4 regions of the Actinomadura luzonensis genome follow, and region 1 is predicted to be linked to each of the others. Evidence: riboswitches for the same ligand, from Rfam matches in the RefSeq annotation. Region 1 holds a riboswitch; each other region holds the start of a gene.
The links. A riboswitch is a leader RNA that binds a small molecule or an ion and turns the genes downstream of it on or off. The one in region 1 is predicted to bind cyclic di-AMP.

Region 1 (5,229 bases):
CCGCCGGCTGGCCCGAGCTGGTGTCCTCGCTGGCCGACGGCGTCATCCCGCCCGCCGCCGACCCCGTGCTGGTGGCCGCGGCGGCCTACCTCACCCGGCCGCCCGGCTGGGAGGAGATGATCGAGCTCGCCCGCAGCGACCTCGCGCAGTCCGCCGTGGCCGCCGAGGGCTCCGAGCGCGAGGAGGTCGTCTCCCGGCTGCGCGAGCAGCTCGCCGCGCAGAAGAGCGCCGCCAAGGAGGAGTCCGACCGGCTGCGCGAGCAGCTCAAGCTGGCCCGCGCGGAGAACTCCGACCTGCGCCGCAAGCTCCACGACGCCCGCGAGCGGGCCAAGGCCGCCGTGGCCCGCGCCGAGGAGATGGAGCGCGCGGCCGAGGAGGCGCGCACCGCCGCCGTGGCCGCGGGCAGCGCGGGGGAGTCCGAGCTGCGGCGGCTGCGCGAGCGGCTGTCGGACGTGGAGAAGCAGCTCGAAGCCTCCCGCCGGGCCGCCCGCGAGGGCCGCAGCCTGGAGGACGCCCGCATCCGGGTGCTGCTCGACGCGCTCCAGGACGCCTCCGCCGGGCTGCGCAGGGAGCTCGGGCTGCCCACCACCATCAGCCGGCCCGCCGACTCCGTCACCGCCCACACCGGCGAGCGGCCGGGGGTGCGCGGCGTGCCCGCGCGGGCGCTGGCCGACGACGACCCGCAGCTCCTCGACCAGCTTCTCGCGGTGCCGCAGGTCCACCTCATCATCGACGGCTACAACGTCACCAAGACCGGCTACGGCACGCTCACGCTCGCCGACCAGCGCAACCGGCTCATGACCGGGCTCGGCGGGCTGGCCGCGCAGACCCGGGTCGAGGTGACGGTCGTCTTCGACGGGGCCGAGCTCAACGCCCCGGTGCAGGTCGTGGCGCCGCGCGGGGTGCGGGTGCTGTTCAGCGACCCGGGCGAGATCGCCGACGACCTCATCCGGCAACTCGTGCGCGCCGAGCCGCCGGGGCGGGCCATCGCCGTCGTGTCCTCCGACCGCGAGGTGGCCGAGTCGGTGCGGCGCATGGGCGCCAGACCCGTTCCGTCTGCTTTGCTGCTGCGTCGCCTGGGTCGCGCCTAGATTACGACTTGCTCGTTTTGGGCGTTCGGGTGAGACCCCACGCGCCACTTCTGTACTATTCGCCCCAGATGTTTACCCCTGGGAGGCGACGCAGTGAGGTTTGGCCGGGTACCGGTGGCCGCGGGGATCGCGTTCGGACTGGTGCTTGCACCCACGGGAGCCGCGGTCGCTGATCCCAAGCCCACGCTCGCCCAGGCCAAGGCCAAGCTGGAGAAGCTCAACGACAAGGCGGACAAGGTCGTCGACCGCTACAACACCGCCACCGAGCGCTACAAGGCCGCCAAGAGCGCCTACACCAAGCTCAACGAGAGCTACAAGCGCAAGCTGGCCACCGTCGCCGACCTGCGCGCCCAGGTCATCACCATGGCGGTCGACAGCTACCAGCTCGGCGGCGACGTCACGTCCCTGCCGGGCTTCCTCGGCTCCGACGACCCCGACGACTTCCTCGCCCGGCTCGCGCTGGCCGGCCAGGTCTCCAAGGAGCGGGCCGAGAAGCTGAGCGCCTTCGACCGGGAGAACCGCGGGCTGAAGACCGAGCGTGACAAGGCCGAGAAGGCGCTGGAGTCGGCCGACGAGGAGCGCGACGGGGTCGAGAAGGAACGCTCGGAGATCCTCAAGCTGATCGCCGAGCAGAAGAAGCTGCTGAACAAGCTGAACGCCTACAAGGCCGGCAACCCGAACAGCACCGGCGTCAAGTACACCGGCTCCGCCTCGGGCAGCGCCGCCGCCGCGCTGCGCTTCGCCTTCGCCCAGGTCGGCAAGCCGTACGTGTTCGGCGGGACGGGCCCGGGCGGCTGGGACTGCTCGGGGCTCACGCAGGCGAGCTGGCGGGCCGCGGGCGTGTCGCTGCCGCGCACGACCTGGCAGCAGTGGGCCTGGGGGGCGAGCCGGCGGGTGAGCCTGGACGCGCTGCAGCCCGGCGACCTCATCTTCAGCGAGGGGCTGGGCCACGTCAGCATGTACGCGGGCAACGGGCAGATCGTGCACGCCCCGCAGACGGGCGACGTCGTCAAGATCGTCAAGCTCTCGTCGTACGGCCGGTCCCTGGTCGGCGCCATCCGGCCCTGAGCCCGGATCGCCCGCGTTCCGGGCTGTCGCCTGACTGGTTTCGGTCCCATCAGACCCGTGTCTCCCGGGGGTCTCGTGGGAGCGTGCCCACGTGTCAGCCCTGTGACAGGTGTGACAAAAGTGACAATTGGTACCTTACAGCGGCGTGTGCCGGGAATTGTGAGAAGGGTCACATTTAGGTAACGGAACCTGGTGTTCCAGCAGGGGTTTCGATTCTGACTCGACCCCCTGTCTGATCTTGACAAGCTGACTGGCGTTTTGCCGTTCCTTGACCTTCGGCGTAACTTCTGGCGTCGCAGCGGCACGCCATGTCGCGGCAACCTCCATCGGTTCCCCCCGATGTGTGACAGATAGACAATCCGCCGGTCGCCCCCGCATCCCCATGCGCGCGAAGACGCGCTTCCAGGGCGGCGACCTGCCGAATCCGTGCAGCCAGGAGGCACGGAGCCGGGGACCCATCGATCCCGTTCGCCAGGGATCAGGGGTGAATCGGCGCCACCGCGGCGCCGTAGGGCTACTTCCAGGCCCGAATCCGTCAGCTAACCCGGTAGGCGTTCGTGGAAGACTCAAGGAGAAATCCTGTCTACCTCCCCTCTCAACCCCCGTCTGTCCCGCCTTGCCCTCAGCGGCGCGGCGCTCACCATGACCGTGACGGCCGGAGGTGTGATCCTCCATGCCCCCGCGGCCCAGGCGGCGGCGGCAAGCGACACCTCCACGGCCTCCACGGCCCGCACGACCACGTCGGCGAAGACCACCCGGTCGGCGAGAACGACCAGGTCGGCCAGGGCCGCCAAGGCCGCCCGGCAACAGGCGAGGGCCCACCGGGCCGTCGCCGTGGCCAAGAACCAGATCGGTGACCCGTACCGCTACGGCGGCACCGGCCCCGGCTCGTTCGACTGCTCCGGACTCGTCCAGTACGCCTGGAGGAAGGCCGGGGTCAGGCTCCCTCGCGTGGCGAGCAGCCAGTTCGCCCGCATCAGGACGAAGGTCTCGTGGAAGCACCTCAAGCCAGGCGACCTGATGTTCTTCAACGGGCTCGGCCACGTGGGCATGTACGTCGGCAAGGGCAGAATGATCCATTCGCCGCGGACAGGCGAACGGGTACGCATCGACAAGCTGAGCGGATGGCGCAGGTCGTCGTTCGTGGGCGCGGTCCGTCCCGGCATGTGACACGGCCCCGCCACGATCCCCGCGAGGGGATCGGGCGGGGCTGTCCCCTTCCCGCCCCCGGCCGCCCCGCCCCCGCTAGCATCGGGCAACGTGTCCGAGCAGGTGAGCCGACGAGCCGCGACGGGCGCCCTCCTGCTCCTCGCCCTCGTCCCCGCCGCGAGCGCGGCCGTCCCCCGCGCGTTGTGGCCGGGGGAGACCGTCACGGCACGCGGGGCCCGCTCCGTGGTCGTCGGGCACGGCACGCCGGCCGCGACGCTCGCCGAGCTGGCGCGGCGGGCCGACACCGCCGCCCTCCGGGTCGCGGACGTCCTCGGCGAGCCGGTACGGCCCCTGGTCGTCGTCCCGGCGAGCGCCGCCGAGGCGGCCCGGCTGGTCGGCGCCGGGCCCGTGGCCGGCCTGGCCGCCCTCGCCGACGGCGACCGCGTCATCGTCGTCCCGGACGCCTTCGCCCGCCTCAACCCCACCGGCAGGGACGTCGTGCTCACCCACGAGCTCACCCACGTGGCCGCCGGCACCGACCGCCTGCCCCCCTGGCTGTACGAGGGGTTCGCCGACTACGTCGGCTACCGCGACGCCGGGCTGCCCGTGCCGGTCGCCGCCGCCGAACTGGCCGGCGAGGTCCGGGCCGGACGCCTGCCCGGCGAATTGCCCGGACCCGCGGCTTTCGCGGCGGACGGGCGCGACCCGGCGCGGCTCGCGCGGGCGTACCAGGAGGCGTGGCTGGCGTGTCGCTTCCTCGCGGACCGGTTCAGTGAGGGGACCCTGGTACGGCTCTACCGTGCAGCCCAGGCGACGGGCGTCGAGCGGGCGCTCGCCCCGCTGGGGCTCTCCGTGGCCACGCTGACGGCGCGGTGGCGCGGGTACGTGCGGGAACAGCTCGGGTAGGAAGGGGAGGCGGATGAGCGAACGACGGGAGACCGGCGACCCGGCGGCACCCGCGAACACGACCCGGACCGGCGGGAACCGGGCCGGCGGGAACCGGGCCGGCGCGCACGACGCCGTGAGTGGCGGGCGCGGGGCCGTGAGCGGCAGGGGCCGGGCCCGCAGGGACGAGGCCGTGAGCCGCAGGGGCCGGGCCCGCGGGGACGAGGCCGTGAGCGGCGGGGACCGGGCCGTGAGCGGCGCTCCCGCCTACGAGGGCAAGCCCGTCGCCGATCGCCTCTGCGACGACGACGGCCGCCTGCGCCGCCAGGCCGCGCTCGCCCTGGCCGCCCTCGCCGCCGTCCTGCTCGCCGTGGCCGGCCTCACCACTCCCTGGACCACTCCCTGGACCACTCTGGCCGCCGCCCCGCCCGACCCGTCGCGCGACTTCAGCGCCGCCGAGATCGCCCGCTCCCGGGCGTTCGACGCCGCCACGAGCCTGCCGGGCCATCTGTCGCTGGCCCTGACGCTGCTCGTCGCCGCCGTCCTGATCGCCACCCCGCTCGGCGCGCGGGCCGTCGAGCGGCTGCGCGGCCCGTGGTGGCTGCGGGTGGTCTGCGGCGTCGTGGTCGTCTCCGCGTTCACCACGCTGGTCCGCTGGCCCCTCGGGATGTGGTTCGAGACGATCCTGCGCGCGTACGGCCTGTCCACCCAGGACTGGGCGTCCTGGACCGGTGACCGGCTGAAGAACGCGGCCGTGGAGACGTTCCTGCTCTGCCTGGCGCTGGTCGTCCTGGTGGCGCTGGCGCGCCGCGTGCGGCGGTGGTGGATCCCGGCGGCGGCGGGCGCGTTCGTCCTGACGGTGGCGGCCTCGTTCGTCTATCCCGTGGTGTTCGAGCCGATGTTCAACGACTTCACCCCCATGCGCGAGGGCCCGCTGCGCGCGGACCTGCTGGCCATGGCCGCGCGGGACGGCGTCCCGGTGCGGGACGTGCTGGTGGCCGACGCCTCGCGGCGCACGACGGCGCTGAACGCCTAC
Region 2 (5,229 bases), on a different contig from region 1:
GAGGTTCATGGCCCGCCCGCCGACCGGCACCGTCCCGGCGGCCACCACGGCCCCGTGGGACAGGACGGCGACCCGCGCCGTGTCCCGCCCGATGTCGATGACCATCCGCCCGGCGCCGTCCTTGACCGGCAGGCCCGCGCCGAGCGCCGCCGCGAGCCCGTGCGGGACCAGCAGGAGGGTGCGGGCCTCGGCCTCGTACGCCACGTCGCGCAGCGCGGCCCGGTCGATCGGCGTGGCGCCCTCGGGCAGCGCCATGACCAGGCGCGGCCGGGCGAAGGGCCGCCGCCGGTGCACCCGTCGCAGGAAGTGGCGGACCAGCCGCCGGGTCAGCTCGCCGTCGGCGGGCAGGCCGGCGTTGACGGGCCAGCAGGTCTCGTGGCCCCCGTCAGGGTGTGCCTCGGCGCCGTACTCGACGACCTTGCCGGTCATGGCGTCGCGGACGACGGCGGAGGGCTCGTCGAGGACGATGCCCCTGCGTTTGACGTAGATCCGCGTGCGCGCCGCCCCCAGATCCACCGCCACGTCCAGGCCGAGGACGCTCATGCCCGCCGCCCAGGGGATATGTCCACCATGTCGGGTTTTCTATCCGGCAGCGTCCCAACGCAACACCAGGAACCGAACGGTTCCCCTTTACCCGGCGGCCCTCCTGAGGTCGGCCAGCGTCTCCTCCGTCCAGCCGATGCTGGTGCGGAGCTGGGCCAGCCCCAGCTTCAGCGCGTACGAGCCGAACGCGCCGGCCTGCTGGCACTGCAGCGTCGCGAGGCGCGCCTCCAGCCCGGCCCTGATGCGCTCGACCACCGCGATCGCGTCGTCGCGATCGAGCAGCGGCAGCAGGAACGCCTGGAGCGCGACCTCGTTGCGCACCACGACCGAGGGCGTGTGCTCCAGCATCCACTCGTGGAGCTGCCGGGCGCCCTCGGGCGTGATCGTGTAGGTCTTGCGACCGCGCGCGCCCTCCGAGCCGGCGTCCACCAGCCCGTCGGCCGCCATCTTCACCAGCTCCGGATAGATCTGCGTGTGCCCGGCCTGCCAGACGTGGTTGAGCGACCGGTCGAACTTCTTCGCCAGGTCGTAGCCGCTCGCGGGGCCCACGGCCGAGAGCAGCCCCAGGAGCGCGATCCGCAGGGACATGCCCGCCAGCATAGCGAAGACTTGACATGTAAGCTTTTACATATCAATGTTCACCTGTGACTGATGACATGAAGACGCGAGGCGGCGACGTGCCCGTGCTCGTGGCCGCGCTCGGCGGCATGTTCCTGGCGATGCTCGACCAGACGATCGTCGGCACGGCGTTGCCGCGCATCGTCGGCGACCTCGGCGGCGGCGAGCTGTACACGTGGGTGGTCACCGCGTACCTGCTCACCTCGACGGTGACCGTGCCGCTCTACGGCCGGCTCTCCGACCAGCACGGCAGGAAGCCGCTGCTGCTGGTCGGCATGGTGGTGTTCGTCCTCGGCTCGGCCCTGTGCGGCGTGGCCCAGGACATGGTGCAGCTCATCGCCTTCCGCGCCCTCCAGGGCCTCGGCGCGGGCGCGCTGCTGCCGCTGTCGCTCGCGCTGGTGATGGAGATGTTCCCGCCCGGCAGCCCGCGCGGCGCCCGCACGCAGGGCGCGCTCGGCGGCGTGATGGCGTTGACGTACCTGGCGGGGCCGTTCCTCGGCGGCCTGTTCACCGACCACGCGAGCTGGCGCTGGGCCTTCTACGTGAACGTGCCGCTCGGCGCGGCGGTGATCGCGACCGTGGTGCTGCGGCTGCCGAACCGGCCGGGCTCCGGCGCGGGCGGGCGTCCCGACTACGCCGGGATCGCGGTGTTCACGGTGGCCGTCACCGCTCTGCTGCTGGGGTTGACGGAGAAGGGTCTCGACGGCCACACCTGGACCGACGCGGCCGTGGCGGGGCCCATCCTGCTCGCGCTGGCCGCGCTCGCCGCGTTCGTGGCGGTGGAGCGGCGGGCGGCCAACCCGATCATGCCGCTGCACCTGTTCGGCGTGCGGACGTACACGCTGGTGAACGCGACCTCGTTCGTCACGGCCTTCTGCATGTACGCGGGAGTCGTCTTCCTGCCGCGTTACTTCCAGGAGGCCCTGGGCGCCAGCGCCACGGAGTCGGGCCTGCGGATCTACCCGATGACACTGGCGATGGTCGCCGGCAGCGCGCTCATGGGCACGCTCATGTCCAGGACCAGGGTCTACAAGCCGTGGCTGCTGGTCTCCCCGTTCCTGCTGACGGCCGGCACGCTGCTCTGCCTCAACCTCGCGCGCGACACCGGCGGCCTGGCGCTCGCGGCCTGGATGGCGCTGATCGGGCTCGGCATGGGGCCGATGCTGTCGGGGCTGACCGTGGCCGTGCAGCAGGCGGTGCCGCCCCAGTACATCGGCACGGCCTCGGCCAACCTCACCTTCTTCCGCCAGATCGGCGGCTCGGTGGCGCTGGCCGTGGGCGGCACCCTCTACACCTCGACCGTCGCGGCGGAGGCCCCGGCGCACGGCCTGCCCGCCGCCCACGCCGCCGCCGCGGCGGCCGTCATCCCGTCGATCGGCGTGGCCGGAGCGCTGATCGCCTTCGTGGCGCTGGCGGCCATGCCCGGCAGGCGGCTGGAGACGCCCGCTGCGCCGCCGAGCAAGATTGAAGCCGGTTTCGCATCGTAAGGAGCATCGTGCGAAGCTGGAGGGGTCCCAACACCATGGAGGTCCTCAATGGCGGAATCACCGGAGCCGGAAGTCAGCGAAACTCCCGAGGACGAGATGAAGCGCAAGTTCCGCGAGGCGCTGGAGCGCAAGCGCGGCCAGGCCGCGGGCAACGGCGCTGGTGGCAGGGGCGGCGACCCGTCGAAGATCCATGGGACGCACGGTCCGGCTGCGAACAAACGATCCTTCAGGCGCAAGAGCGGCGGCTGAGGCCGGCTTGACGAAGGGGGCGCGGTTATTCCGCGCCCCCTCTTTCTTTGCCCAGGAGATAGGTAGATCTTTCGCCCGATTCATGACGATTCGTTTGCGTTCGTCCGGTACGCGTGGTTAAGTGTCAGCCAATCAACCAGCCGAATCCCGAGCCCCTCGGGAACCGGGGACCCACCTTGTTGGGGTGAATCCGGCACTGCGCCGGTAGGGCATCTCCTCGCCCGAACCCGTCAGCTAACCCGGTAGGCGTGATGGAGAGGAACCCCGCATGCCCCACCGCGTCACACCCCCGGACGCCGGCTCCCCACGCGTCGCCATTCCAGAGTGCCCCCTCCCGGACTGTGTAGTGCCGGCCGCCCGCTGAGCGGCCCCGCCTCCAGGTTCTCTCCGCGCTCCGCGCAGCCTCCCCCGTCAGGTGTCCTCCCCGGCTGCGCCCTTCTTCCCTGAGCGTGTCTCCCCGTCCCCTCGCGAAGGACCTCACTGCTCCATGTCTGCCCATTTCGGCCTGCGTTCGTTCGCCGTGCTCACCGCCTGCTCGATCGGCGCGCTCACCGCCGTCTGCACCCCCGCCCACGCTGACACCGACGAGAAGATCCTGCTCGAGGGCTCGACCACGGCCTCCTACTTCTGGGACGACTCCTCCGGTCGGGCCGGCGACACCGGCCTGCCGGCCAGCGGCAAGCCGATGCAGAAGGGGCTGGCCGCCAGCCCGAGCTGGCCCCTGCTGACCGAGGGCTACGTGATGTACGAGGGCAAGAAGATGCCCTTCTTCGTCGGCGACCGCGGCCCCGGCGAGCCCTCCAGCCGCGGCGTCATGCTCGACCTGGACGCCAAGACCTTCGCCGAGCTGACCGGGGGCAGGTTCAACTCCGACACCCTGGGCGTGGACGGCATCGGCGGCGAGGGCCACATCAAGATCGACTATGTCATCACCAAGTGGGGCGACGGCGTCGGCAAGAAGAACTACCCGGTCGCCTTCTCCACCGGCGCCTGGTCCGAGCGCGACGACAACCCGGCCGAGCCGCCGAAGGTGCTCGCCGAGGAGAAGGCGGAGCAGCCGGCCGCCAAGCCGATGGCGGCGGAGCAGCCGCAGGAGAAGGCCGCCGAGGCCGCCGAGCCCGTAGCCGCCGCGGACGACGACGCCGCCGCCGACGCCGCCGACGACGCCGCCGCGGAGGCAGCGCGGGCGGAGGCGGAGGACGGGCGGGCCGCCGCGGGCAAGGCCGTCGCCGCCGCCCCCGGCGGGCGCGCGGGCGTCGAGACCGTCGTCGGCCGCCACACCCAGGCCGCCCCGGCCGCCGTGGAGGCGAAGGAGGCCGGCACCGGCGTGGCCGGCATGCTGCTGTCGTTCGTGCTGGCCCTCGCGGGCGGCGGCGTCGTGCTGGGCGGCGACCGCCTCCGCCGGCTGGTGACCAGGGGCTGACACCGGCCTGTCACCCTTTACGGACGCCGGACCAGAATGACATTCTGGTCGGGTGACCACCCGCGTAACCGCCAACGGCATCGACATCGCCTACGAGAGCTTCGGCGCGCCAGAAGGCCGCCCGCTCCTCCTCATCATGGGCCTCGGCGCCCAGCTCATCCACTGGGACGAGGAGTTCTGCGAGCTCCTGGCCGAGCAGGGGCACCACGTCGTCCGGTTCGACAACCGCGACGCCGGCCTGTCCACGCACTTCGCGGAGGCCGGCCTGCCCGGCATGGGGACGGCTCCGCCGTACCTGCTGGACGACATGGCCGACGACACGGCCGGCCTCATGGACGCCCTCGGCTGGCCGCGGGCTCACGTGGTGGGCGCCTCGATGGGCGGGATGATCGCCCAGGCGCTGGCCGTCCGCCATCCGGAGCGCGTGCTGAGCCTGACCTCCATCATGTCCACCCCGGGCCCGGAGATCGCCCCGCCGACGCAGGAGGCCGCCGCCATCCTCATGGCCCGCCCCGCCGCCGACCGCGACGGCGTGCTGGAGCAGGCGGTGCGGACCTGGTCCGTCATCGGGTCGCCGGGCTACGAGCTGGACCGCGAGCGCGTCACCACGCTCGCCGGGCTGGCCTACGACCGCTGCTTCGACCCGGCGGGCACCGGCCGCCAGCTCGCCGCGATCATGGCGTCGGGCAGCCGGGTGGAGGCCCTCGGCCGGGTGCGCGTGCCCACGCTGGTGCTGCACGGCGAGGCCGACCAGCTCGTCCCGCTCGCGGGCGGCCAGGCCACGGCCGCCGCGATCCCCGGCGCCCGGCTGGTGACCTACCCGGGCATGGGGCACGACCTGCCGCGCGCGCTCTGGCCCGACATCGCCGCCGAGATCACCAAGCTCACGAGCGCCTGAGCGACGGCACG
Region 3 (5,229 bases), on a different contig from region 1:
CTCACGCCGGCCTTCTCCAGCTCGGTCTCGGCGGCCGCCAGCGCGTCCTCGTCGCGGACGAGGAAGCCGGAGCTGATGACGCCGGACTCGCCCTCGACCAGGGCCAGGCAGTGGTGACGCTGGTCGGCGCGCAGGTAGGCGACGCCGTTCTCGCGGGCGGTCAGCTCCATGCCGACGACGTCCACCGCGAAGCGCACGGCGTTGTCGAGGTCGGCGGCGCCGGAGCGCACGTAGGCGATGTCGGTTAACTCGATCATGACGGCTCCTGGAGGTAGGCCCAGACGCGGGCGAGGAGTTCGGGCTGGGCGGCTCGCCACGCCTCCTGCTCGGCGGGCGAGAGCGGCACGGGCCCGGCGGGACCCGGACCGGCGGGGACGGGACCCGCGAGGGCGGGCCCGACGGTCTTCGGGGCGGCGGCCTCCGGGGCGACCTTCTTCGGGGTGGCGGTCTTCGGGGTGGCGGTCTTCGGGGTGGTGACGCTCCAGGCGGTGGCGTTCATGCGGGCGCTGGCCTCCAGCACCCACATGAGCGCGACGGTCTCGCCGGCGGTCGCGCCGACGGTCACCGCCCCGTTGCCGCGCAGGATCACGGCGGGGGCCGCGCCGAGCCGTTCCGCCAGCGCCCGGCCGCGCTCCCGGTCCCGGACGAGCACCGCGTCGTCGAACACGGGCACCTCGGGGCCGAGGAAGGCCCCCTGCCCGTGCAGCGGCCGGATCGGCACCCCGGCCGCGGCGAGAGCGGTGGCGACGGGCGGCTGCGCCCGGCAGATCGCGCCGGCGCCGGGCCGGGCGCGCGCCAGCTCGACGTGGATCCACGCCTCGCGCGGCGCGCCGGCGGGCAGGTCGTTCGCGTCGAGCGGGATCTCGGCGTACGGGGAGGCCGGGGTGAGGGTCCCGAGGGGCGACGGCGGCGTCATCAGCAGGCGGTCGGGAGCGATCCGCACGGAGACGTGCCCGAACGCGGTCACCAGCCCCGCCCCCGCCAACGCCCGCCCCGCCGCCACCAGCTCCACCACAGCCCGCTCCGCCCCAGCAGGCTCCGTAGCGACCCGCTGCCCCGGCGTGGACGGCATGCCGGGCGCCGCTTCCGCGCGCGCGGTCTCGCCATCCGGCTCCGTGTGCACCGCCGTCACCTCTCCCGCTCGCCCACCAGGCCGCCGCGCCAGCTCCGCACGACTCGGCCCGCCCCGGACAAGGCCGCGCCGCGTTCCCACGGCCCGGCCCGCACAAGTCAGAGCCGCGCACGACCCCAGCCCCTCTCAAGACAGGGAGGACAATACATGTATCTCCATACCTGTTCTAGAGGAAGCGTTCACCCCGTCCCTATGCTGGAGGGCATGTCGCTTCAGCACGCGCTGCTCGGCGTCCTGGAGGCGCGCCCCATGAACGGGTACGAGCTGACCCGCTTCTTCGAGGCCGCCCCGCGCTGGGTGTGGTCGGCGCCGCAGAGCCAGATCTATCCCACGCTGCGCCAGATGGAGCAGGCCGGGCTCATCGAGGGCCAGAAGGAGGTCCGGGGCACCAGGCTGAGCCGCACCGTCTACTCGATCACCGAGCGCGGCCTGGCGGAGCTGCGCACCTGGCTCGCCACCCCGCACCCGCCGCCGCCGGCGCGTGACGCGTTCTTCCTGCAGGCGTTGTTCTTCGACATGATCGAGCCCGACCGGGCGGCGTCGGTGCTGAAGGCGTTCATCGCCGAGCAGGAGCAGCTGGTCGCCGAGTGGCGCGCGCACCGCGAGGCGCTGCTGGCCAAGGAGACCGACCTGATCAAGGAGCGGCTGAAGAGCCGCCCGGCGGCCGAGCACGACCGCATCGCCGCGCTGAAGGCGCACGTCTTCGCCGGGCAGATCGCCGTCGCGACGGCCCGCGCCGAGTGGGCGCGCGAGAGCCTGCGCCTCCTGGAGGCGTGATCCGGGAAGAGCCGGGAAAGCGACGAGCGCGCGTCCCCGGGCGATGGGGACGCGCGCTCGTGCGTGGGGGAGTGGCGTGGGGGAGTGGCTCAGGAGGCGTACTCGGGGTAGCCGTAGCCGACGACCTGCGACTTGGGCCGGACGCGCTCCTCCACCTTGCCGTTGCCGGTGTTGCCCTCGATGGTGGAGATGGTGCCGTTCTGGTTGTCCTTGACGACGAACCCGACGTGGTTGATGTCGTCGAGGTCCTTGCTGCCGCTCCAGGAGAAGAACACCACGGCGCCGGGCTTGGCCAGGGCGCCGAAGCGGTGGTTGGCCTGGAACCACTTGGCGTAGGTGACGGTGTAGGCGTCCCAGCCGACCTGCGGGCGGGCGCCGGTCTTCTCGCCGACCCAGGAGACGAACATGGCGCACCAGGGGGCGTTGAGGTAGGCGGTGGGGGAGCCGCCGTCGCGGGCGATGGTCTCGGCGGCCCGCCGGGAGCCGGCGTACCACTGCTGGTACGGGGTGCCGCCGCCGGCGGCATTCTCGCTGGTGCCGACCTGGGAGCGGGCCAGCGCCAGCACCTGGTCGGCGGTGACGCTGATCTTGGTCTCTTCGTGGGCCCGGGGCGCGGCGTGGTCGGCGGGGCGGGCGTCAGCGGTGCCGGCGGTGCCGGTGGTGGCGGTGGTGGCGCTGGTGGAGGTGGCGAGGTGCTGCCCGGCGGTGGCCGGGGCGCTGTCGGCGTTCGCGGCGGAGTGGGCGCCGAACGCGGCGGCGGCGATGGTCGCGCCGAGCGCGGCGCGGGCGATGTCGATCTTTCGGGCAGCGGTGATGCGGTGCATGGCCATCGAGGGGGTTGCTCCTTGCTTCCATGCCGCTTACCGGGTTAGCTGACGGGTTCGGGCGTGGAAGCTGCCCTACGGCACCGCGGTGCCGACTCACCCCAAAGGACGTGGGTCCCCGGTTCCGCCCGTGGGCGGATTCAGCGGTCACAGGACGATCCTGTGATGTGATCTCTCACTTGATGGTCAGACATAGCCGGACAAACCGGACGTATGCCCTGAGATGCCCCACAAGGTAATACACATGGCAAGGGGATTACAAATCCATAAAAGCCCAGCTAAGCGAGTTGCCCCCGCGCCTCGGCCAGAAGCCCCATCATGGCAAGGGATTCGTCAAGAGGCATGATCGCTGATTCGGTCCTGCCCTCGGCCACCGCGGCGCGCACCTCGCGCAGCTCGCCGGCGTAGCCGTTGTCGGCCGGATCCAGCACGTGCTCCTCCCGCTCCACGCCGGGACCGCTCAGCACGATCCGCTGCGGCGCCCAGAACGGGGCCGGGATCTCCGCCCGCAGCCCGGTGCCCACGACCCGGGCGTCGTTGGGGTAGTCGGCGAGCAGCGAGGTCGCCACGAGGGCGTGCCGGCCCCCCGGGTAGGTCAGCACCCCGGCCGTCTCGGCGTCCACCCCGTTCGAAGCGAGCGAGCCGGTCACGTGCAGCCCGGCGGGCCGGCCGAGCAGGAGCTGGGCCAGCCCGAACGGGTAGATCCCGAGGTCGAGCAGCGCGCCGCCGCCCAGCTCGGGCGCCCACAGCCGGTGCGCGGGGTCGTAGGGCAGCGCGAAGCCGAAGGACGCCTGCACCGAGCGGATCTCGCCGAAGCGCTCGTCGGCGGCGATCAGGCGGATGAGCGGGTTGAACCGCATCCACATCGCCTCCATGAGGAAGACGCCCGCCTCGCGCGCCAGGCGCACCATGGTCGCGGCGTCCTCGACGGTGGCCGCGAGCGGCTTCTCGCACAGCACGGCCTTGCCGTGCGCGATGGCGGCCTCGGCCACCTGGAGGTGCTGGGCGTGCGGCGTGGCGACGTAGACCGCGTCGACGGCCGGGTCGGCGCACAACTGCTCGTAGGAGCCGTGCGCCGACTCCGCGCCCAGCGTCGCGGCCAGCGCCCGCGCCCGCCCGAGGTCGCGGGAGCCGACCGCGGCCACCCGCATGCCGGGCTCGGCCGCGATGGCCGCCCCCACCGTCCGGGCGATGCCGCCGGTCGCCGCTATGCCCCACGCAAAATCTCGCACAAGGCGAGATCGTAGACGGGTCAGGCGACGTTGAACGTGTCGGGGTCCGGTCCGAGGCGCTTGCCCTGGTTGAGGGCCCCGAGAGCGGCCATGTCCTCGGTGTCCAGGATGAAGTCGAACACGTCGATGTTCTCCTTGATCCGCGCCGGGGTGGCGGACTTCGGGATGACCACGTTGCCGAGCTGCAGGTGCCAGCGGAGCACGATCTGAGCCGGCGTCTTGCCGTACTTCTCCGACAGCACCGCGAGCGCCGGGTCGCCCAGCAGGCCCCGGCCCTGCCCGAGCGGGCTCCACGCCTCGGTCAGGATGCCGTTGGCCTCGTGGAAGTCGCGCATCTCGCGCTGCTGCAGGTAGGGGTGCAGCTCGATCTGGTTGATGGACGGCGTGATGTCGGTCTCCTCCATCAGCCGGGTCAGCGTCCGGACGGTGAAGTTGGACACGCCGATCGCCCTGGCCCGGCCGTCGCGGTAGATCTTCTCGAAGGCCCGCCACGCCTGCACGTACGCGTCCTGCCGCGGGACCGGCCAGTGGATGAGGTAGAGGTCGACGTAGTCGAGGCCGAGACGGGACAGGCTCTCGTCGAAGGCCTGCTCGGCGCGGCCGTGGTCGCCGTTCCACAGCTTGGTGGTGACGAACACCTTCTCGCGCGGCAGCCCGCTGTCGCGCACGGCCCGGCCCACGCCCTCCTCGTTGCCGTACGCGGCGGCGGTGTCGATGTGCCGGTAGCCGGCCTCCAGCGCGGTCCGCACGGCCTGCTCGGCCTCGTCGCCGGGTATCTGCCAGACGCCGAACCCGAGCTGCGGGATCTGCACGCCGTCGGTGTTGAGCATGAGCGAGTTCATACCCTCCATTGTTCACGTCGCGTTCCGAGCGGCTTAAGGCGGCAGGGGTAACTTAGCGGGGTCATGAACGGGCCATCACCCCAGGCTGGGAGGGCCCCAACACCCGGTCGGGAGGGCAACGAGTGGTCGGACAGGCGTCGGCCTGGGTGGAGTCCCCGCTCCAGATGCTGTGCGCCGTCGAGGCCCACCACGCCGGGCTCCTCGGGCCCGAGACGGCCGTCGTGCCGCGCGCGGGCCTGCGGCCGCTGAAGGCCACCCGCAAGGAGCTGCGCTCGCTGGGGCTGCCGGACGGGCTGGTGCTGGCCGAGCCGCGCGAGCGCATGCCCCGCCGGGTCCAGGCCGTCGGCGACGCCTTCTCCGGCAAGGTGCAGCTCCGCTGGCTGCTGTCGCGACCCGGCCACATCGTCGTCGTCGACGACGGG
Region 4 (5,229 bases), on a different contig from region 1:
CCGAACACGGCCGTGCCCCAGGCGTACTACAACGCCCGCGAGGGCGTCCGGCTGCTCACCACCGAGACCGGGGCGGGGCAGTGGGGGTCGGCGCTGGCGTTCGCCTGCTCCCAGTTCGACCTGGAGTGTCAGGTCTGGATGGTCCGCGCCTCCTACGACCAGAAGCCCTATCGCCGCTCCCTCATGCAGGTGTACGGCGCGACGGTGCACGCGAGCCCGTCCCCGGTGACCGGCGCGGGCAGCAAGGTCCTGGCCGGCGACCCCGACTCGCCGGGCAGCCTCGGCATCGCGATCAGCGAGGCCGTCGAGGTGGCCGCCGCGACCCCCGACGCCCGTTACGCGCTCGGCTCGGTGCTGAACCACGTGCTCATGCACCAGACGCTCATCGGCGAGGAGGCCCTGGAGCAGCTTCCCGAGATGCCCGACCTGGTGATCGGCTGCACCGGCGGCGGCTCCAACTTCGCGGGCCTGATGTTCCCGTTCCTGCGCGAGAAGCTGGCCGGCCGCATCGGCACCGTCTTCCGCGCGGTCGAGCCGGCCGCCTGCCCGTCGTTCACGCGCGGCGTGTACGCCTACGACTTCGGCGACACCGCCGGCCTGACGCCGCTGCTCAAGATGCACACGCTCGGCCACTCGTTCGTGCCGGACCCGATCCACGCGGGCGGCCTGCGCTATCACGGTATGTCGCCGCTGCTGTCGCACATGTACGAGCTGGGCCTGTTCGAGGCCGTCACCCGCGCCCAGAACGAGTGCTTCGCGGCCGGTGTCCGCTTCGCCCGCACTGAGGGGATCGTCCCGGCGCCCGAGCCCACCCACGCCCTGGCCGAGACCATCGCGGAGGCCCTGCGCTGCAAGGAGAGCGGCGAGGAGAAGGTCATCCTCACCGCATTGTGCGGCCACGGCCACTTCGACCTCGCGGCCTACGACCGCTTCATGGGGGACCGCATGGAGGACCACACGCTGCCGCAGGAGCGCATCGACCAGGCGCTGACCGAGCTTCCCGGCTGACGGGACCGGGTGGCCGCCGGGCGGCCACCCGGCTCCTAGCGTGCGGTGGGGCGCTTGCCGTGGTTCGCCTTCTTCTTCTTGCGCGCCCTGCCCTTGCGTGCCCGCCTGGCCATAAGCTCGCCTCCCGCGCTCGGGGTCCGGCAGTGATCCCCACAGTCCCGCCGCCGCGCCGACCAGGCAAGGGGTCCTGCCGAACTAACATTCCCCCAACATATTCGTGTCATAATTTGGTGGAATCTGTTGGAAGGAGCTGGGGTGCTCGCACAGCAGCGTCAGCAGGCGATCCTGGAGCGCGTACGCAGCAACGGCGGCGTACGGGTGGCCGACCTCGTCCGCGAGCTCGGCGTCTCCGACATGACCATCCGCCGCGACCTGGAGGTGCTGGCCGAGCGCGGCCTGCTGGAGAAGGTGCACGGCGGCGCGACCGCCCTCGGCCCCGGCTCCACCGAGGAGCCGGGCTTCACCGCCAAGTCCGCCCGCCAGCAGCCGGAGAAGCAGGCCATCGCCCGCCGCGCCGCCCGCCTCGTCCGGCCGGGCACCGCCGTCGCGCTGTCGGCCGGCACCACCACGTGGGCCCTCGCCCACCACCTCGTGAGCGTGCCCGAGCTCACCGTGATCACCAACTCCATCCCCGTCGCCGAGGTCTTCCACCGCAGCCCGCGCGCCGACCGCACGGTCGTGCTGACCGGCGGGGTGCGCACCCCCTCCGACGCGTTGGTGGGCCCGGTCGCGGTGGCCGCGATCCGCCGCCTGCACGTGGACACGCTCTTCCTCGGCGTCCACGGGATGAGCGTGCGGGCCGGGTTCACCACGCCCAACCTGCTGGAGTCGGAGACCGACAGGGAGCTGGTGGCGGCGGCCGGCCGCCTGGTGGTCCCGGCCGACCACACCAAGTGGAACACGGTCGGCATCAGCACCATCGCCGAGCTGAGCGAGGCCGACGTGGTCATCAGCGACGCGGGGCTGCCGCAGGACGCACGCACCGAGCTGGCCGACCGGGCCGGAGAACTCATCATCGCGGAAGAGGGCTCGCTTTGAAGCGCACCATCACCCACCTGGCCGACGGCCGGGAGCTCATCTACTTCGACCGGCGCGACGACGCCGACCGCAGCGCGGTGGACCGGCGCGAGCTGGGCCCCCGGCCGGTGGCCTCCGAGCTGCGCTACGACCCGCTGACGGAGGAGTGGGTCGCGATCGCCGGGCACCGGCAGACGCGGACGTTCCAGCCGACGGGCACGGCCGCCGAGTGCCCGCTGTGCCCGTCGAGGGAGGGCCGGTCGACGGAGATCCCGGCGGACGACTACGACGTGGTGGTCTTCGAGAACCGTTTCCCCTCCTTCTCCCGAAATTTCGGGACTTATGAGGAGGTCGGCGGCCTCAGCGCGGTCCGTCCCGGCGCCGGCCGCTGCGAGGTCGTCTGCTTCACCTCCGACCACGACTCCAGCTTCTCCCGCCTGTCCGACGACCGTGTCGAGCTGGTCATGGAGGCGTGGGCCGACCGCACCGCGGAGCTGTCCGGCATCGAGGGCGTGGAGCAGGTGTTCTGCTTCGAGAACCGGGGCTCGGAGATCGGCATCACGCTCGCGCACCCGCACGGGCAGATCTACGCCTACCCGTACGTCACCCCGCGCACCAAGCTGCACCTCGGCGCGGCCGCCCGGCACCGGGGGGCGGGCAACCTGTTCGCCGACGTCCTCGCCGCCGAGCGGGCGGCGGGCACCCGCGTCGTGACCGCGAACGAGCACTGGACGGCGTTCGTGCCGGCCGCCGCGCGCTGGCCGTTCGAGGTGCACGTGTATCCGCACCGGCAGGTGCCCGACCTGCCCGCGCTGAGCGACGCCGAGCGGGCCGCGTTCGCGCCGCTCTACACCTCGGTGCTGCGGGCCTTCGACGGGTTGTTCGGCGTGGTGATGCCGTACATCTCGGCCTGGCACCAGGCGCCCGTGCGTGAGGGGCGCGACCTGGCGTACCTGCACCTGGAGCTGTTCAGCATCAGGCGGGCGCCGGAGAAGCTGAAGTACCTGGCGGGGTCGGAGTCGGCGATGGGCGCCTTCGTCAACGACGTGCTGCCGGAGGAGGCGGCGCGCCTGCTCCGATCACAACTTGATCACTAATGGATTTCTACTTGGGGTCGCATGACTCGTGATCTACCATTAATATCCCCATATGTACCGGCGGTAACAGCCGTTGCACGCCTAATCCCGGGCGCGTCGCCCGGGAGCCGGGGACCCACCGCACCTGGGGTGAATCCACTTCGGTGGTAGGGACGACACTCTCACGCCCGAACCCGTCAGCTAACCCGGCCGGCTCAGGGAGAGGAACATCAGCACGTGGCGGCTCCGTCCCCCGCGCCCCTTGCCATCAGCCTGGTGACCGGCCTCGTCACCGTCCTCGCCACCCTCGCCGTCCTCCCGGCGGCTCCGGCCCTCGCCGGGGCACGGACGGCGGCCGCCGCGCCGAAGCCCGAGGAGTCGGAGCTGCGGGCCCAGCTCAAGCAGCTCAACACCAAGGTCGACAAGCTCATCGAGCAGTACAACCTCAAGCGCGTCGAGCTGGCCAAGGCCCAGGAGGCCGCGAGCGCCGCCAAGGAGCGCCTGGCCGCCGCCGAGCGCACGCTGGCCGCCTCTGAGCAGCGCGTCGCCGAGCTCGCCCGCCTCCGCTACCAGAACGGCAACCCCCCGGTGCCGGGCTTCATGCTGGACGGCGCCAGCGCGGCCGTGCTCGGGCAGCTCATCACCGAGCAGGAGGCGCTGGTCCAGGGCGTGGCCAAGGCCCGCGACGAGAAGAAGAAGGCCGCCGCCGAGGCCCAGGCGCTGGCGACCAGGATCCGCGGCGACGCGGCCACGGTCGCCGAGCAGCGGAAGAAGGCCGAGGACGTCATCGACGACATCAAGGAGAAGCTGGCCGACCTCGTCCCGTACGGCACCGGCCGCAACTCCGACGGAAGCTGGGCCCCCGAGCTGCCCTCAGGGACGGACAACATCACCCCGCGCACCCGCCTCATGCGCGCGCAGGTGGAGAAGAACTTCGCGCTGCCGTTCAGCGTGGGCTGCTTCCGCGCCGGCTCCAGCGGCGAGCACCCGCTCGGCCGGGCCTGCGACTTCATGATGAGCTCCGGCGGCACCATGCCCACCGCCGCCGACAGCGCCCTCGGCGACCGCATCGCCGCCTGGGCCCTGCAGAACCAGGACAAGCTCGGCATCAAGTACGTGATCTGGAAGCAGCGCATCAACTCGGGCTCCGGCTGGCGCGCGATGTCCGACCGCGGCAGCGTCACCGAGAACCACTACGACCACGTCCACATCTCGATGAACTGAGATTCCGGACATCGAGGGGCCCGCCCCGAGGCCCGGTCCCTGCCGTCCGGCGTGATCGTCCTGCACGTCACGCCGCCCCGCTCCTGACCCGCCGGGCGGCTGGGAGAATGGCGGCGTCCCGGAGCAGGCCGAAGGAGGTGCCGCCGGTGGCGGACGAGGTACGCGCGCACTGGTGGCCGCGCGAGGGCTGGCGCCCCGGCCGGCTGGCCTGCACCTGGCACCTGACCTTCGAACGCGCTCCCCGCCTGCACCGCCTGGCGGAGCGCTACCAGGAGGCGCTGGCGCGGGTGCCCGGCCACCACCCGGTCCCGGTCCGCTGGCTGCACCTGACCATGCAGTCCGTGGGCTGGGCGGACGAGGTGCCGCCCACGCGCCTCGACGCCGTGGCGGCGGCGGTCGCCGTGCGGCTGCGGCGGCTCCCGCCGTTCACGCTGACCTTCCACCGGGCGGCGGTGGCCGGGGAAGGGGTGGTCCTGGAGCCGGCGCCCGCCGACGCGGTGCGCCGCCTCAGGGACGAGGTCCGGGCCGGGATCGCCGCCGTGACGCCGGTGCCGGAGCCGGCGGGGGGCTTCTGGCCGCACGTCAGCCTCACCTACGCGGGCGCCCCGGGGTCGGCCGGGCCGTACGAGGAGGCGCTGCGCGCCGTGACCGCCGGCCCCGCCGAGGTCGAGGTGGACCGGGTGGCGCTGATCGTCCAGGAGCGGGTGCTCGCCCCCGAGTGGGTCTACAGGTGGACGACCCGCGCCGAGGCCCGGCTGGGCGGGTGATCCGGTGGGCACGCCGCTGTTCGCGGACGACCCGATCGCGCGCCCGCTCACCTATCCCGGCCGGATCCCGGCGACCTCGGGCGTGCTGTTCGACGCGGCGTACCTGCCGCTGCGCCCCGCCGCCGGGCGCGGCCCGG

Region 2: another riboswitch for cyclic di-AMP. It lies ahead of MF672_RS01895 (hypothetical protein); the one in region 1 lies ahead of MF672_RS43925 (C40 family peptidase).
Region 3: another riboswitch for cyclic di-AMP. It lies ahead of MF672_RS20045 (CHAP domain-containing protein); the one in region 1 lies ahead of MF672_RS43925 (C40 family peptidase).
Region 4: another riboswitch for cyclic di-AMP. It lies ahead of MF672_RS29670 (VldE C-terminal domain-containing protein); the one in region 1 lies ahead of MF672_RS43925 (C40 family peptidase).

What each region holds. Positions count from the first base shown of each region.
Region 1 covers NZ_JAKRKC020000002.1:2,920,941-2,926,169, forward strand. Annotated here, with positions in the region: gene MF672_RS43915 (NYN domain-containing protein) at 1-1,091, shown strand, start outside; gene MF672_RS43920 (C40 family peptidase) at 1,233-2,159, shown strand; cyclic di-AMP (ydaO/yuaA leader) riboswitch at 2,566-2,728, shown strand; gene MF672_RS43925 (C40 family peptidase) at 2,802-3,329, shown strand; gene MF672_RS43930 (basic secretory family protein) at 3,420-4,214, shown strand; gene MF672_RS43935 (M48 family metallopeptidase) at 4,228-5,229, shown strand, end outside.
Region 2 covers NZ_JAKRKC020000001.1:391,169-396,397, reverse strand. Annotated here, with positions in the region: gene MF672_RS01915 (rod shape-determining protein) at 1-543, opposite strand, end outside; gene MF672_RS01910 (PadR family transcriptional regulator) at 631-1,131, opposite strand; gene MF672_RS01905 (MDR family MFS transporter) at 1,188-2,648, shown strand; gene MF672_RS01900 (DUF5302 domain-containing protein) at 2,697-2,897, shown strand; cyclic di-AMP (ydaO/yuaA leader) riboswitch at 3,026-3,161, shown strand; gene MF672_RS01895 (hypothetical protein) at 3,385-4,320, shown strand; gene MF672_RS01890 (alpha/beta hydrolase) at 4,373-5,218, shown strand.
Region 3 covers NZ_JAKRKC020000001.1:4,120,252-4,125,480, reverse strand. Annotated here, with positions in the region: gene MF672_RS20060 (VOC family protein) at 1-257, opposite strand, end outside; gene MF672_RS20055 (class II aldolase/adducin family protein) at 254-1,123, opposite strand; gene MF672_RS20050 (PadR family transcriptional regulator) at 1,337-1,909, shown strand; gene MF672_RS20045 (CHAP domain-containing protein) at 1,999-2,739, opposite strand; cyclic di-AMP (ydaO/yuaA leader) riboswitch at 2,752-2,889, opposite strand; gene MF672_RS20040 (Gfo/Idh/MocA family protein) at 3,012-3,965, opposite strand; gene MF672_RS20035 (aldo/keto reductase) at 3,986-4,807, opposite strand; gene MF672_RS20030 (hypothetical protein) at 4,930-5,229, shown strand, end outside.
Region 4 covers NZ_JAKRKC020000001.1:6,271,954-6,277,182, reverse strand. Annotated here, with positions in the region: gene MF672_RS29685 (TrpB-like pyridoxal phosphate-dependent enzyme) at 1-1,008, shown strand, start outside; gene MF672_RS52245 (50S ribosomal protein bL37) at 1,044-1,121, opposite strand; gene MF672_RS29680 (DeoR/GlpR family DNA-binding transcription regulator) at 1,264-2,046, shown strand; gene galT (galactose-1-phosphate uridylyltransferase) at 2,043-3,122, shown strand; cyclic di-AMP (ydaO/yuaA leader) riboswitch at 3,191-3,331, shown strand; gene MF672_RS29670 (VldE C-terminal domain-containing protein) at 3,339-4,325, shown strand; gene MF672_RS29665 (2'-5' RNA ligase family protein) at 4,472-5,092, shown strand; gene MF672_RS29660 (hypothetical protein) at 5,097-5,229, shown strand, end outside.